2 regions of the Mesorhizobium sp. P3_A9 genome follow, and region 1 is predicted to be linked to the other one. Evidence: riboswitches for the same ligand, from Rfam matches in the RefSeq annotation. Region 1 holds a riboswitch; the other holds the start of a gene.
The links. A riboswitch is a leader RNA that binds a small molecule or an ion and turns the genes downstream of it on or off. The one in region 1 is predicted to bind thiamine pyrophosphate.

Region 1 (5,469 bases):
GTGCGGCGAATCATGACGCGAAACTGGCCAATCGCATGCCACTCGTGATCCTCGACCGCCTTTCTGGTGGCGGCCTGCGTCCAGGCCGTCGCCACCGAGAGCGGCAGGAGCAGGGCGGCCTCCAGCGCCGGAGCCAGCCAGCGCGGTCCGAAGGAGAGGTTGTTGATTACGAGAAGCTGCAGGCAGATGATGACGACGACGGCCGCACGCGCCATCCAGAAGTCGAGCGCGCGGTAGTGAATGACGGCGTGCTTGTGACGCATGATGGATCCAGAAGCTTCGGACAGGGGTGATGCACAGGCTGTCTTGCCCGGGCGTGGCAGGAAGCGGCGAATGTCCTGCTCAATCTTGGCCCCGCAATGGCGGTGCAAGTATACATTTTCGTAAGCTTTGATATCGGCACTATTCGAAAAACCGGTCGGTGTGATTTAAGCACCGCATGACGGGAATAGATGACTCCATTGATGGTTGGCTGCCGGCCAGATTGCCTGTCACGGGCATCGACCGTTCATCGGTCTGGCCCGGCCTGCTTCGCCATCCCTGGTATCTGCTGGCGCTTCTGTGCCTGGTGCAGATGCTGTGCTGGACAGTGGTGCCGGCACTGATCGATCCAGCGCCGCCCGGCGATGTCGTGGAAGGTTTCATGTGGGGCCGCGAATGGGTGCTCCTGACCTACAAGCACCCGCAGCTTCCCGGCTGGCTGCTCGAAACCAGCCATCTTCTGACCGGATCGTTCCACTGGCCGCAATATCTGCTCGCCCAGCTGACGATCTCGGGAACCTTCGTCCTGGTCTATCTGCTGGCCCGCGACATGCTCGGCCAAAGCCGCGCGCTGGCTGCCGTGCTTTTGATGCCGTCGGTCTATTTCTTCGGCTGGCCGACCCCGCAATTCAATCATGACTATGCGCAGATGCCGTTCTGGGCGGCCATCTGCTGGCTGCTCTGGCGCGCCGGCCGCGGCGGCGGGCCGGGCTGGTGGCTGGCACTCGGACTGGTGTCGGGCGTCGGGCTCTATGCCAAGTTCTCCACCGGCCTGCTGCTTGCCTTCGGCGCTCTCTGGCTGTTGTCCGATGCACGCGCGCGCAGCCGGCTGGCGACGCCTTGGCCATGGGTTGGCCTTGCCGCTTTTCTCGCCATTGCCACGCCGCTGGCCATCGCGCTCTACCGCATCGATTTCCTGCCGCTGACCTATTTCGCCGGCCGCGACGAATGGGTGACCGAACACCGTGCGCGCCTTTATTACATCGGTGTCCAGCTGGCCGGGCTCTCCGGCTTTTTTCTGGTGCTGGCGATATCGGGGCTGTTGCGGCGCTCGCCCGCCCCCGAAACACCGGTCGGGCGCGGCATTCTGGTCTATCTCGTGTGGATGGGGCTCGGGCCGGCGGCCCTGATCATGGTGGCCTCGCTGTTCACCGGCACCGGCGAAGCCTGGGGCGCGCCGATGTACAATCTTGTCGGTGTCGCGGCGCTCGCCTTCCTCGGCCACCGGCTCGGCGCCATCGAGATGCGAAGGCTGGCGATCTGCGCGTTCCTCTGCATCGTCACCATGTCAGGCGCCTATGCGGCCATCCGCTGGACGGACTGCAATGTGCGCGGGCGCATGGACGCCGTCTGCTGGCCGGCGCAGCCGATCTCGGACGAGGCCGAGGCGGTCTGGCACGCAGCTGCACCCGGCCGGCTCGACATTGTCGGCGGCAACACCCAGTTGGCCATGCTGGCGGGCCTCAATGCCTATGACAAGCCGTCGATCTTCACCGACCTCGATATGCGGTTCGCGCCCTGGATCACCAGGCAGCGGTTGCGCGACCACGGCATGCTGATGGTTTGGCCGGGTCATGGCGTGCCGCCGCAACTGCGGGCATGGCTTGGCAACCTCCCGGTCAAGACCGTTCTTTTCAACTGGTCGCGCAAGGCGCCGCCCGTGCCCATCAGCTTTGCCGCCATTCCGCCCGGCACGCGGTATCTGCCGATTGATGCCGACAGCCGGACCCGGCATCCGCGCGGCTGAGGCGGTTCGATCCCTGACCAGGCCGTGATATCGTTCGCGCATGGCCGCGTTCGTTGCACGCGACTGGACGAAGCAGACGACAATGCCCATTTATTGGGAAATCCAATTTGTCTGCGCAATTCCGGACGGGAAACTGTCACACAGCTGGGATTGCCTTTTGAGGAGACGTGACATGGCGACTTCGACCGAACGCGCAGTGCTGGCCGGTGGCTGTTTCTGGGGCATGCAGGATCTGATACGGCGCTATCCCGGCGTCATCTCCACCCGTGTCGGCTATAGCGGTGGCGATGTACCCAACGCCACCTACCGCAACCACGGCACCCATGCCGAAGCCATCGAGATCAATTTCGATCCCGCGGTTATCAGCTATCGCACGCTGCTGGAGCGCTTTTTCCAGATCCACGATCCGACGACGCGCAACCGCCAGGGCAACGATGTCGGGATGAGCTACCGTTCGGCGATCTACTATGCGAGCGACGAGCAAAAGCACGTCGCTGAAGACACCATCTCAGATGTCGATGCCTCCGGCCTGTGGCCCGGCAAGGTCGTCACCGAGGTCGCGCCAGTTGGTGCCTTCTGGGAGGCCGAGCCCGAGCACCAGGACTACCTGGAGAAATATCCCAACGGCTACACCTGCCATTTCGTCAGGCCGGGCTGGAAGCTGCCGGTGCGCGAGAAGGCCGTCTCGTAAGGTTTACGGATCATTTTCGAGGAGCAGGGCGGGACAATTCCTGTGGCCGTGTGAAGACCAACTGTCAGCCGCGGCCTGGCGATTGACAGTTGGTGGCGTTGCTGGCCAACTGCGCATGCTGATTTGCTTCAGGAGATACGCATGAAGAAAATCTATGAGAAGCCACGTCTCGTGAAGGGCGGACGGCTTTCCGATGTCACCGCCACCTTGCCGTCTTCACTTGTCAAGGCTCCCTGACCGACGGGCTTTTACGTTGCAAACCGGTCAGGCCCGTCCGATGAGGCTGGCTTGCCGTCTGAACGCCCCCCGATGGGGAGTGGTTTGATGTGCGCCTTGAACGGCTGGTGCTTTTGAGCCCGCGGACCGGGTCCGGCCAGCTTTCCGCCGTGTTCGTGCTCGACATCACCCACTACACCGGGCCGCTGCTGTCAGGATGGCTTGAAGCAGGTCATCTCATCCGCGCGATTGTCGTGCCGGGATCCCGCCAACGCCAAAAACATTTCAGCACCGGCAATTTTCGCCGCAGGCTGAGACGCAGATTGCTGCTCAAACGCTATATCGGCAACACGCCGGCAAGGGTGATCGAATTTGGCCGGCCCTATGATTGGGGCACACTCGGCAGCCAGTTGTCGGAGGTCAGAGCCGACGTGTTGATCTGCTTTGCGTTTCCAGCCCTTGTTCCACCGGACTTGCTCGGTGCTTTCCCGAAAGGCGGGCTCAATCTTCATCCAGCGTTGCTGCCCAATTATCGGGGTCCGCACCCTATCCATCGCCTGGCCGTGGACGGCCAGCACGCCGTTCATGGTGGTGTAACGCTGCACAAGATGTCCGCCGATTTCGATGATGGCGACATTCTCGGGCAAGTGCCGTTTTCCGAAGCAGACTGGGTGTCGCTGCAAACCCTGACCGACAGCGTGGCGACCGCGATGCGCGCGCTTGTGAGCGAGGTCGCACCCGCCTACTGCAAAGGCAGCCTGAAGGGGATGCGGCAGCCGGCCGGTGATTTCGTCTGGGCGCGGCTGGAGTCGGCCCACACGATGATTTTGCCTGAGATGTCGATCGAGCATGTTGCCATGATGTGGCATGTGCTGGGCACCGTTCCAGGCATCTATCTCGATGTCGCCGGCCGCAAGACCAGGCTGGCGTTCCAGGTCAGACGGCTAGGCCCGCCGACGGGCAAGGCGCCAGTCAGACGGTGGGGGATCGTGGAATTCGATCTTGCCGATGGCAGGGTCCAACACCTTACCTACGGCCGTCTGCTCAAACGGCTCTTGAAATTGCATGCCCCGTTCGCGCGCTCTCCAGTCAGGAAGTCGCCCCCCGAAATCCGGCTTTTCGGCAAGGTGGAAGATGGGCAGACGTGAGCGCTGGCGCACTGCGCTGAAAAAACGGCTTCCCCTTCAGTTCGAATGGTGCTTTAACGCGCCCATCCACAGGGGTGCTCCGTACGGTCGGGGCTGAGACGGGGGCGGCAAGCCCACAGACCCTAGAAGCTGATCTGGGTAATACCAGCGGAGCGAGGCGGGCGATGTTTTCAGGCGCACAGATTTCCCTATACCCCATGGCCGACGATTTCGTCGGCGTCATCCTTGGCGCGCTCGGCGCGCTCGATCCCTACCGGGACAGGCTCAGGATCGAGACCGACGACATCTCAACCTTGCTGGTCGGGCCACCGGAAGTGTTGTTCCCGGCATTGCGCGACCTGTTCGTGGCGGCGGCGCGCAGCGGCAAGCATTGCGTGCTGTCGGCGGCCATTTCGCGCGGCTGCCCGGGCGAGCCGGACGATCCGATCTGCCGTTCCGACGCYTTTGGCGGACCTGTCGGGCCGCTCGGCCCACGCAAGGACGCCGCCATCAGCGCCGTGCGCAATGCTGCCGCCACCGGCCAGCCGGCGGCGGCGCAATTCTCACTCTATGTGATGGGCACCGGCGACCACATGGACGAGATCTACGGCTGCATCGATTTCCTGAAGCAGTCCGGCGTCTACGATCGCTCCAAGAACTTCTGCACCAAACTGCGCGGCGATACGGGCGCGATCTTTTCGGCGCTGAACGAAGCCTTCTGCCGCTTCGGGCCGGGCGCCGGCCACGTAACCCTTGACGTCACGGTTTCGGCCAACAGCCCCACCGCTGTCTGAACAGAACGCGTTTCCTACACGCGACCGTCAAGGTTGTCCTTTCGTGGTCTCATCGTCATCCAGCCGCCCGCGCCAGCTCGCGGGTTCCCTTGCCAAGGCAGTACCCGCCATCATCTCGGTCGGGTTGCTCCTTGTGGCGTGGGAACTATACGCCACCTATTCCGGCATCAAGCCGACCGTCCTGCCGGCGCCGTCACGCGTCTTCGAGCAGGCGATACTCAATCGTGACGCGCTGATCGACAATGCCATTCCCACCATCCGCGCCACGCTGATCGGCTTTGCCTGCTCGCTCGGTGCCGCCTTTGCGCTGTCGATGCTGGTCGACTTCTTCCAGCCGCTGCGGCGTGCGCTGTTTCCCGTCTTCATCGTCAGCCAGACCTTGCCGCTGGTGGCGATCGCGCCGCTGGTGGTGCTGTGGTTCGGCTTCGGTCTGGCCCCCAAGGTCATGCTGGTGGCGCTGGTCACCTTCTTCCCGATGCTGGTGGCTCTGGTGCAGGGCTATGAGGCGACCGAGGCCGAGATCGGCCAGATGCTGCGCGCCATGGGGGCAGGGCGCTGGCGCGTCTTCGTGCTGGCGCGGCTGCCGTCGGCGCTGCCCTATTTCTTCGCCGGCTTGAGGATCTCCATCACCTA
Region 2 (8,400 bases), on a different contig from region 1:
CAAGGCGTCGTCCCAGGCCGGTTACCGAACGAGATCGCAGACGGCGCGGTCGAGGCCTGCGAGGCGGCGGTGAAAGCCTATCCCGATGTCGCCCGCTTCCGTTACGAACTCGGGCGGGCGCTGCTGGTCGCCGGCAACATCGACGAGGCCAGGAAGGCGATCCAGGAGGCGTCCGACAAGGGACACGTCCGCGCCGTCTACGAGCTCGGCTACCTCGCCGCCTCGGGAATAGGGATGCCCGTGGATGCCACGCAGGGGAACGATTTCTATTCGCAAGCGTCCGACAAAGGCGACCCCTACGCCATGAGCGCGTGGGGCCAGGCCCTTTTCGATGGCGTCGGCGTCCAGCGCGATACCGGCAAAGGGCTTGACCTCATGCTCAAGGCAGCAGCGATGGGGCATATCAACGCCATGAACGATCTTGCGATGATCTTCCAGGAAGGCCGCAATGGCGTGCCCGCCGATCCGGCCCGTGCCTTGGCTTTCCTCAAGGCTGGCATCGAACGGCAAGAGGCTTATTCTATGGGCATTCTCGGTCTTTCGCCCAGGCCAAGCACGCTGACAGTCGCGGCGTGCACGCCCAAGGTGGTGATCAAAGTCATCACGAAGACAAAGGTGATCCGTACACCCGTGCCAAAACCGCCGCGGCCGAAGATCGCCAAGCCAAAGGCCCCGACAGTGCCAAGTGAAACCGGACCAGTGCTCTGGCGCGGCAATGGCGGCGGCAACTCCGACCACAGCACCAGCGGTGGCGGCAGTGACGGATGACGACAGCGATGCCATGGGCGCATCGTCGGAACAGACAGTGTCGAAATTGATTGTTCCGCAGCCGACTGAACGCCGACACCGATTTACTTGTCGGTGACGATCTTGACCTTGTCGCCGGCCGAAACCGCGGCACCCGGTGACAGCGCATTGAGCACCCGGAACAGGTCGAGCTTGCGGTCGACGCCGACCATCTGCGCGGAGAGCGAGCCCATGGTCTGGCCCGGCTGCACGGTGAGCACGCGGATATGCAACGGCTTCAAGGCCGCCTTTTCAGCGGGACTGAGGATACGGAACGACCCGCTGACCGAGCGCGCCACCGTCTCCAGCGAGGTGCTGGCAGAGGGTGCCGCCGTCAGCAGCCGGTAGACCTGGCCGCCGGCGCGGATCACCGCGATGTCGAACTGCCAGCCTTCGGCACCGGCATGCGCGGTCGCGGCCTCATTGCCGTTGATGGTTTCCTGCTTGACCGTGCTGTCGTCGAGGCCAGCCACCCAGCCGCTTCTGATATAGTCGGTCAAGGCGCGGTTCTTGTCGATCGAAACGCCGTCGAAGCGGATGGCTATGTCGCCAGGGCCGGTCGCCGTTACCGCCGCCGCCGAATTGTCGATGATGAAGCCGTCCGGCACCGTGAACGACACGCCGAGGCCCGGATGCAGGAAGGTCTCGCCGCGCACATAGCCTTCTTCCGGCGTGTCGCCATAGAGCAGGCCGTCAATGCCGGCGAGGAAGGAATCGCGGTCGCGCGTGCCGACGCCGGGCGCGCCGAACTGGCGGGCATGGCGCTGCGCAAGGTCGATGCGCTGCGGCGTGTTGGGGTGCGTCGCCAGGAAGTCGAGGCTGGCATCGGTGGCGCCGCTGATCGAGCGAAAATCGGTATAGGCCGACATCGATTGCAGGAATCGGCCGGCGGCATAGGGATCGTAGCCGGCTTCGCCGATCGACTTGATGCCGATGGCGTCGGCTTCCAGCTCCTGGTTGCGCGAGAACTGCGCCAGCCGGAGCTTGCCGCGGATCAAAGCCGCCTTGGCGGTCGGGCTGTCGCCCAGCACATCCGAGACAACCTTCGTCGCCAGGCCTTCCTCGGCCTCCAACTGCTGACGCTGCAAGCCGTGATTGGCGGTGACGTGGCCCATCTCATGCGCGATGACGGCGGCGAGCTCGGACGAATCATTGGCCAGCGCCAGCAGGCCGCGCGTGATGTAGAGATAACCGCCCGGCAGCGCGAAGGCGTTGACGTTGGGCGAATTGAGGATGGTGATGCGGTAGGTCTGGGTCGGGTTTGCCGACACCACGGTCAGATTGCCGACGACCTTGGCCACCATGCGCTCGAGCTTGGGATCGGAATATTCGCCGCCATAGGTCGCCAGGATGCGCGGATGCTGCGCCTTGGCGAGCTCCGCGAGCTTGTTGTTGGCGCCGACATTGTCGACCGTAATCGGCTTGTCGGAAGGCTGGAAGCCGGATTCCTGGACCGCCGGAGGCGTGAACATCTGGCAGCTTGCCAAGGCCACGGTAAAACCGGCCAGCGCCAGAAAGCGCGCCAGCGGATTCATTTTGAGCCTGTCAACGCCGATCGCCAGAACGGCTTCCTTTCGGGTCCCGGCGCATGACGACGACGATCGGGGGCGATCTTCGAAGAGTGTCACGCGCTACTTCAAACTGCTACAGCATCCGTCGCACGTCCCTCAGGGCGGACGGCGGATGCTGTAGGCAAATCACGGCGTATGCCGGACCGGTATTGAGCGGACCTAGCCACACTACTCCAGTCATGGCAAGCAAGCGCCATATCGCCTCGGACCGGTTTGGGCGTAAATTATGTCCGCTTCCGGGCAATATCTCGTGATCCAGCCGTCTGGATGCTTGTGCCAACATAGCGTCGGAACGCCTCGGGGCCAGCCCCGGCAAAGAAATCGTCCGCCGTGCCGGTGGCGGCAACAGTGCCATTGTCCAGAAACACCACATTCTGGCCGATACGGCGGGCGTCCTCAGGCTGGTGCGTGACGAACAGCACGGTCATGCCGCGCTCGGCATGGAGGCCGGCAACCAGATCGAGCATGTCGTCGCGCAAGGCCGGCCCGAGCGAAGCAAAGGGCTCGTCGAGCAGAAGCACCGGGCGATCGCGCACCAATACGCGCGCCAGGGCGACGCGCTGGCGCTCGCCGCCGGAGAGTTCGCGCGGCAGCCGTTTTTCCTTGCCGGCAAGACCGGTGCGCGCCAGCGCCTCGGCGATGGCGATCCGATCGGTCTCGGTCAGCCGCAGCGATGGCGAACGGCCAAGCCCGACATTCTGCTCGACGGAAAGATGGGCGAAAAGGTTGTTTTCCTGGAACACCATCGACACCGGACGCGCCGCCGGCGGCGCGGCGCCGACATCGGCCCCGCCGATCAGCACGCGGCCGGATTGCGGTGTCTCGAAGCCGGCGACCAGGTTGAGCAGCGTCGACTTCCCCGAACCGCTCGGCCCCATGATGGCCGTGATTTTTGCGGCATTGAATTCGACATCGAAGGCGTGCGATGCCTCGCCATAGCTGAACGAGACCTTGTCCAGCCGCACCGGAACGCCCTTCCTGCTCATCGCCCCGTCAGACATTGCGGGCCTTTTCCCTTCCCAACCAGTCTGCTGCCAGCACCAAGGCGAGGCAAACCAGACCAAGCAACAGCGCCAGGCCCGCGGCGTCCTCGGTGCGGTAGCTGCCCATGCGCGAAAGCAGAAGGTAGGGCAAGGTCTGCACGGAATCACTGCCGAACAGCGCGATGACACCGAGATCGCCGAGCGACAGCGCCATGGCGAAGGCGAAGGCGGTGGCGAGCGGGCGCCGCAATGACGGCCAGTCGACCAGAAGCAGCCTGGCCCAGCCGGAAATGCCCAGCTGCGCGCAAAGGCGTTCGTGACGCTCGCTCGCCGCATCATAGGCGGGACGCACGGCGCGCAGCGCGAAAGGCATGGCCATGACCGCATTGACGGTGACGACCATGACCGGGGCGATGGCAAAGACGTCGCCGACGTGGCGCAGCAATAGGAACCAGCCGGCGCCGATGACGATAGGCGGCACGACCAGGACAAAGCCGGCGCCGGTATCGGTTACATGTTCAAGCAGTGTCTTTGCACCGGCGCGGCGGCCCAGCGCCAACGCCCGCCGCGCCATGGTCAGGGCCAGCGACAGCATCACCGAAAGCAGCGCCGACAGGAAGGCGAGCACGACGCTGGTCAGCGTTGCCTGCCGGACAGTCGCTTCGCCGGCGAGCCGGCCGAGATCGGCCCCTAACCCGGCGATCACCGTGGCCGCCATCGGCCCGACAACGAACAGCAGCGCCAGCACGATCAGCGCAGCGTTGAACACGGTTTCGGTCCCAACGACCGAGAGATAGCGGCGCTGCGCCACCGGCAGGTTGGTGTCGCCGACGACATTGGTGCCTAGCCGCGTCAGCGCCAGCACCACGACAAAGGTCAGCGCGATCTGCAGCAATGTCAGCGTCACCGCGCGCGCGGGATCGAAGTCGAAGCGCAGTGCCTGATAGATGCCGACCTCCAGCGTCGTCGCGGCCGGTCCGCCGCCAAGGGTCAAAACGATGGTGAAGGAGGTGATGCACAGCATGAAGACCAGCCCGGCGACACCCGGCAAGGCGGCGCGCAGCGTCGGCCATTCGATCAGCCGGAAGGCCGGCCGCGCGCCCATGCCGAGTTGGCTCGCCAGCCGCCATTGGTCGGCGGGAATGGTCTGCAGCGCCTCGAGGAACAGCCGGACGCTGAGCGGCAGGTTGAAGAAGACATGGGCGACAAGAATGCCGGACAGGCCGTAAATGCCTGGCCAGCCCTGGCCGCCAACCGCGCTGAACAGGCCGGCGAAATAGCCGGCGCGGCCGTAGAGCGCCAGGATGCCGAGCGCCGCGACGATCGCCGGCAGCGCCAGCGGCACGGCGAAGAGCTGCAGGATGAAGGCGCGGCCAAAGAAGCGCGGATGCCGAAACAGGGCACGCGCAACGAACAGTGCCGGGCCGACAGAAAGCAGCGTCGAAAGGATTGCCTGCCAGAGCGTGAATCGCACGACGCGCAGGAGATAGGGGTCGAAAGCCGCCCAGGCGCCCGAAAGATCATAGGCGCCTTCGACAAGCAGCCCGGCAAACGCGCCGCCGATCAGCAGCGCGATTGCGGCAAGCGCCAGGATGCCGGCGCCGACACGATGGTCCGTGGGATGCGCCGGCACCATCGCGTTGCCTACTTGCTCATCACCGCCAGCCATTCATCCACCCAGGCCTTGCGATTGGCGGCAACCTCCTCGGGGCTGAACAGCAAGGTCTTGGTCGGCTTGACCAGCTTGTCGAAGGCCGGGTTGAGCGGCTTGTCGGTCTTCCCTGCCGGGAACATCCAGTTGGTCTCGGGGATGGCATCCTGGAATTTCGGTCCGGTCATGAAGGCCATGAACTTCGCCGCCAGCGGGTTCTTGGCCCCCGTGGTGGTGATGCCGGCGACTTCGATCTGCAGATACTCGCCTTCCTCGAAAGACGCCGCCTGGTAGCGCTCGGTGTTCTCGGCGACCATGTGATAGGCCGGCGACGTCGTGTAGGACAGCACCATCGGCGCCTCGCCCTTGGTGAACAGGCCATAGGCCTCGCTCCAGCCCGGCGTCACCGTCAGCACCTTCGTCTTGAGCTTGGCCCAGGCCTCCGGCGCCTTGTCGCCATAGACCGACTTCACCCACAACAGCAGGCCGAGGCCGGGTGTCGACGTGCGCGGATCCTGGATGACGATCTTGTCGTCGGCACTGCCTTCGACCAGATCCTTCAGGCTCTTGGGCGGCGTCTTCAGCTTCTGCGTGTCATAGACGACAGCGAAATAGCCGTAGTCGAAGGGAACAAAAGTGTCGTCGGTCCAGCCGCCCGGCACGTTGACATCGGAGACCGCGCCATGCGGGGCAAACAACCCGCTAGCCTTGGCATCGGCGGTCAGATTGGTGTCGAGGCCGAGCACGATATCGGCCTTGGTCAATGCGCCTTCGAGCTTGACGCGGTTGAGCAGGGCGACGCCATCGGCGACCGAGACGAACTCGACGTCGCAGCCGCATTCGGCCTCGAATTCCTTCTTCACCACCGGGCCTGGACCCCAGTCGGCGCTGAAACTTTCATAGGTGTAGACGGTGAGCTTGTCCTTGGCCAAGGCCGGCCCGGACAACGTCACGACCATCGTTGAGACAAGAGCGTATAAAAGCGTGCGCATCGGCGCCTCCTTCGTTCGAATTGAAAGGAATTGAGGCGTCGGACTGTCCGAAACGTCTAATCCCTCCGCCGGTACAAACCGGATCAGGTTCAGCGGGTTGGCGAGATTGCCTCTCAGCCGGTCCGCGAAGATCGCAGCCGGCACCCCGTTAGAGCGTCTCGACACATAGGCCCGGCCGAGGAACCACGCAAGTGGCAGTTTGCCGGCCTTCCGTTTCCGCTGCCGGGCTGGTACAGGCCACCAGATATGAGCACATTCACCATCCTGCTTGGCGGCGATCTCATCCGCACGCCCCGGCTCGACCGCCAGGTCGAGGGCTCCCGCGTTATCGCCGCCGACGCCGGCATCGGCCATGCGCGGATGCTCGACCTTGTGCCGGAACTGTGGGTGGGCGATTTCGATTCCGTGCCGGCCAATCTGCCGAACGATCTCGCCGCTGTGCCCCGCCAGACCTTTCCGGCGGAAAAGGACAAGACCGACGGCGAACTGGCGATCGCTGCAGCCCTCGAGCGCGGCGCGACCAGCCTGGTGCTGGCGGGCGCCTTTGGCGGCAAGCGTGCCGACCACGCGTTCCTGCATCTGGCGCTTGCCCTGCGGTTGGCCGAGGCTGGAACGGACGTGCTGCTGACCAGCGGCGCCCAGGAAGGCGTGCCCTTGCTGTTGGGAAAGGCCGGCTTCGACTATGCCGACGGCACGCTGTTTTCGATCCTCGGCTTTTCCGAACTGGCCGGCCTGACCGTCACCGGCGCCAAATGGCCGCTCAACCAGGTCGAAGTGGCCTTCGGCTCGTCGCTGACCATCTCCAACGAGGTCAAGCTCGAAAAGACCGGGGGCCGCCTCGACATCTCGCTCGGCCACGGCCGCGCACTGTTGCTCGCCCATCCCTATCCCTTGCCTGAAAGCTGACATGGCCCCGCCCCTTCTCAATCTCGACGGGATAAAACTGACCTTTGGTGGCACGCCGCTGCTCGACGGCGCCGCCTTGACGGCTTCGGCCGGCGACAAGATTGCGCTGGTCGGCCGCAACGGCTCCGGCAAGTCGACGCTGCTCAAGATCGCCGCCGGCCTGATCGAACCGCAGGACGGCGAGGTCTTCCGCCAGCCCTCGGCGACCGTCCGCTATCTGCCGCAGATGCCCGACATGGAAGGATTTGCCACCGTACGCGCCTATGTCGAGGCCGGGCTCGGACCCGCCGACGATCCCTACCGCGCCAGCTATCTGATGGAGCATCTCGGCCTGTCGGGCGAGGAGCGGCCGAACGATCTCTCCGGCGGCGAGGCGAGGCGCGCCGCGCTTGCCCGCGTCATGGCGCCCGAGCCCGATATTCTGCTGCTTGATGAGCCGACTAACCATCTTGACCTGTCTGTCATTGAATGGCTGGAAGAGGAACTCGTCCGCACCTCATCGGCGCTGATCGTCATCTCGCACGACCGCCGCTTTCTCGAGCGCGTGTCGCGCGCCACCGTCTGGCTCGATCGCGGCCAGACCCGCAGGCTGGACAAGGGCTTTGGCCATTTCGAGGAATGGCGCGATCTGGTGCTGGAAGAAGAAGAGCGCGAGCAGCACAAGCTCGGCCGCCAGATCGTGCGCGAAGAGCATTGGCTGCGTTATGGCGTGACCGCGCGACGCAAGCGCAACATGCGCCGGCTCGGCGAATTGCAGACCATGCGCAAGAATTTTCGCGGTCATCGCGGCGCCGAAGGCAACGCCACCATGGTGGCGAGCGACGCCGCCGAATCCGGCAAGCTGGTGATCGAAGCAAAAAACATCGAGAAGAGCTTTGGCGATCTCACCGTGGTCAAGGGCTTCTCGACCCGTATCCAACGCGGCGACCGCGTCGGTCTCGTCGGCCCGAACGGCGCCGGCAAGACGACTTTGCTGAAGATGCTGACCGGCGAGATGAAGCCGGATGCCGGCTCGGTGCGGCTCGGCACCAATCTGGAGATCGCCACGCTCGACCAGAAGCGCGAGGCCGTCGACCCTCAAGAGACGCTGGCGCAATACCTGACCGATGGACGCGGCGAAAACCTCGTGATCAATGGCGAGCAGCGCCATGTCGTCTCCTACATGAAGGACTTCCTGTTCAAGCCGGAGCAGGCCCGCACGCCGGTGCGCGAGTTGTCCGGCGGCGAGCGGGCGCGGCTGATCCTGGCGCGCGTGCTGGCGCGGCCGGCGAATCTTCTGGTGCTCGATGAGCCGACCAACGATCTCGACATGGAGACGCTCGAACTTTTGCAGGAACTGGTCGCCGGTTTTGCCGGCACCGTTATCCTGGTCAGCCACGATCGTGACTTTCTCGACCGCACGGTGACCAGCCTGATCGCGCCGGACGGCGACGGGCGCTGGATCGAATATGCCGGCGGCTATTCCGACATGCTGGCGCAGCGCGGCGGCACCCGTCTCGACGACCGCAAGG

Region 2: it holds a riboswitch for thiamine pyrophosphate, as region 1 does, so the genes downstream of both, thiB (thiamine ABC transporter substrate binding subunit) here and AC1DX0_RS22800 (YkoF family thiamine/hydroxymethylpyrimidine-binding protein) in region 1, are expected to answer to the same signal.

What each region holds. Positions count from the first base shown of each region.
Region 1 is NZ_JBFUGJ010000194.1:2,389-7,857, forward strand. It holds gene AC1DX0_RS22780 (hypothetical protein) at 1-263, opposite strand, end outside; gene AC1DX0_RS22785 (glycosyltransferase family 39 protein) at 440-2,008, shown strand; gene msrA (peptide-methionine (S)-S-oxide reductase MsrA) at 2,181-2,699, shown strand; gene AC1DX0_RS22795 (formyltransferase family protein) at 3,026-4,063, shown strand; TPP riboswitch at 4,124-4,237, shown strand; gene AC1DX0_RS22800 (YkoF family thiamine/hydroxymethylpyrimidine-binding protein) at 4,228-4,836, shown strand; gene AC1DX0_RS22805 (ABC transporter permease) at 4,880-5,469, shown strand, end outside.
Region 2 is NZ_JBFUGJ010000201.1:1,629-10,028, reverse strand. It holds partial or broken gene AC1DX0_RS23205 (caspase family protein) at 1-768, shown strand, start outside; gene AC1DX0_RS23200 (M48 family metalloprotease) at 852-2,321, opposite strand; gene thiQ (thiamine ABC transporter ATP-binding protein) at 2,582-3,358, opposite strand; gene thiP (thiamine/thiamine pyrophosphate ABC transporter permease) at 3,351-4,976, opposite strand; gene thiB (thiamine ABC transporter substrate binding subunit) at 4,985-5,983, opposite strand; TPP riboswitch at 6,027-6,141, opposite strand; gene AC1DX0_RS23180 (thiamine diphosphokinase) at 6,230-6,889, shown strand; gene AC1DX0_RS23175 (ABC-F family ATP-binding cassette domain-containing protein) at 6,891-8,400, shown strand, end outside.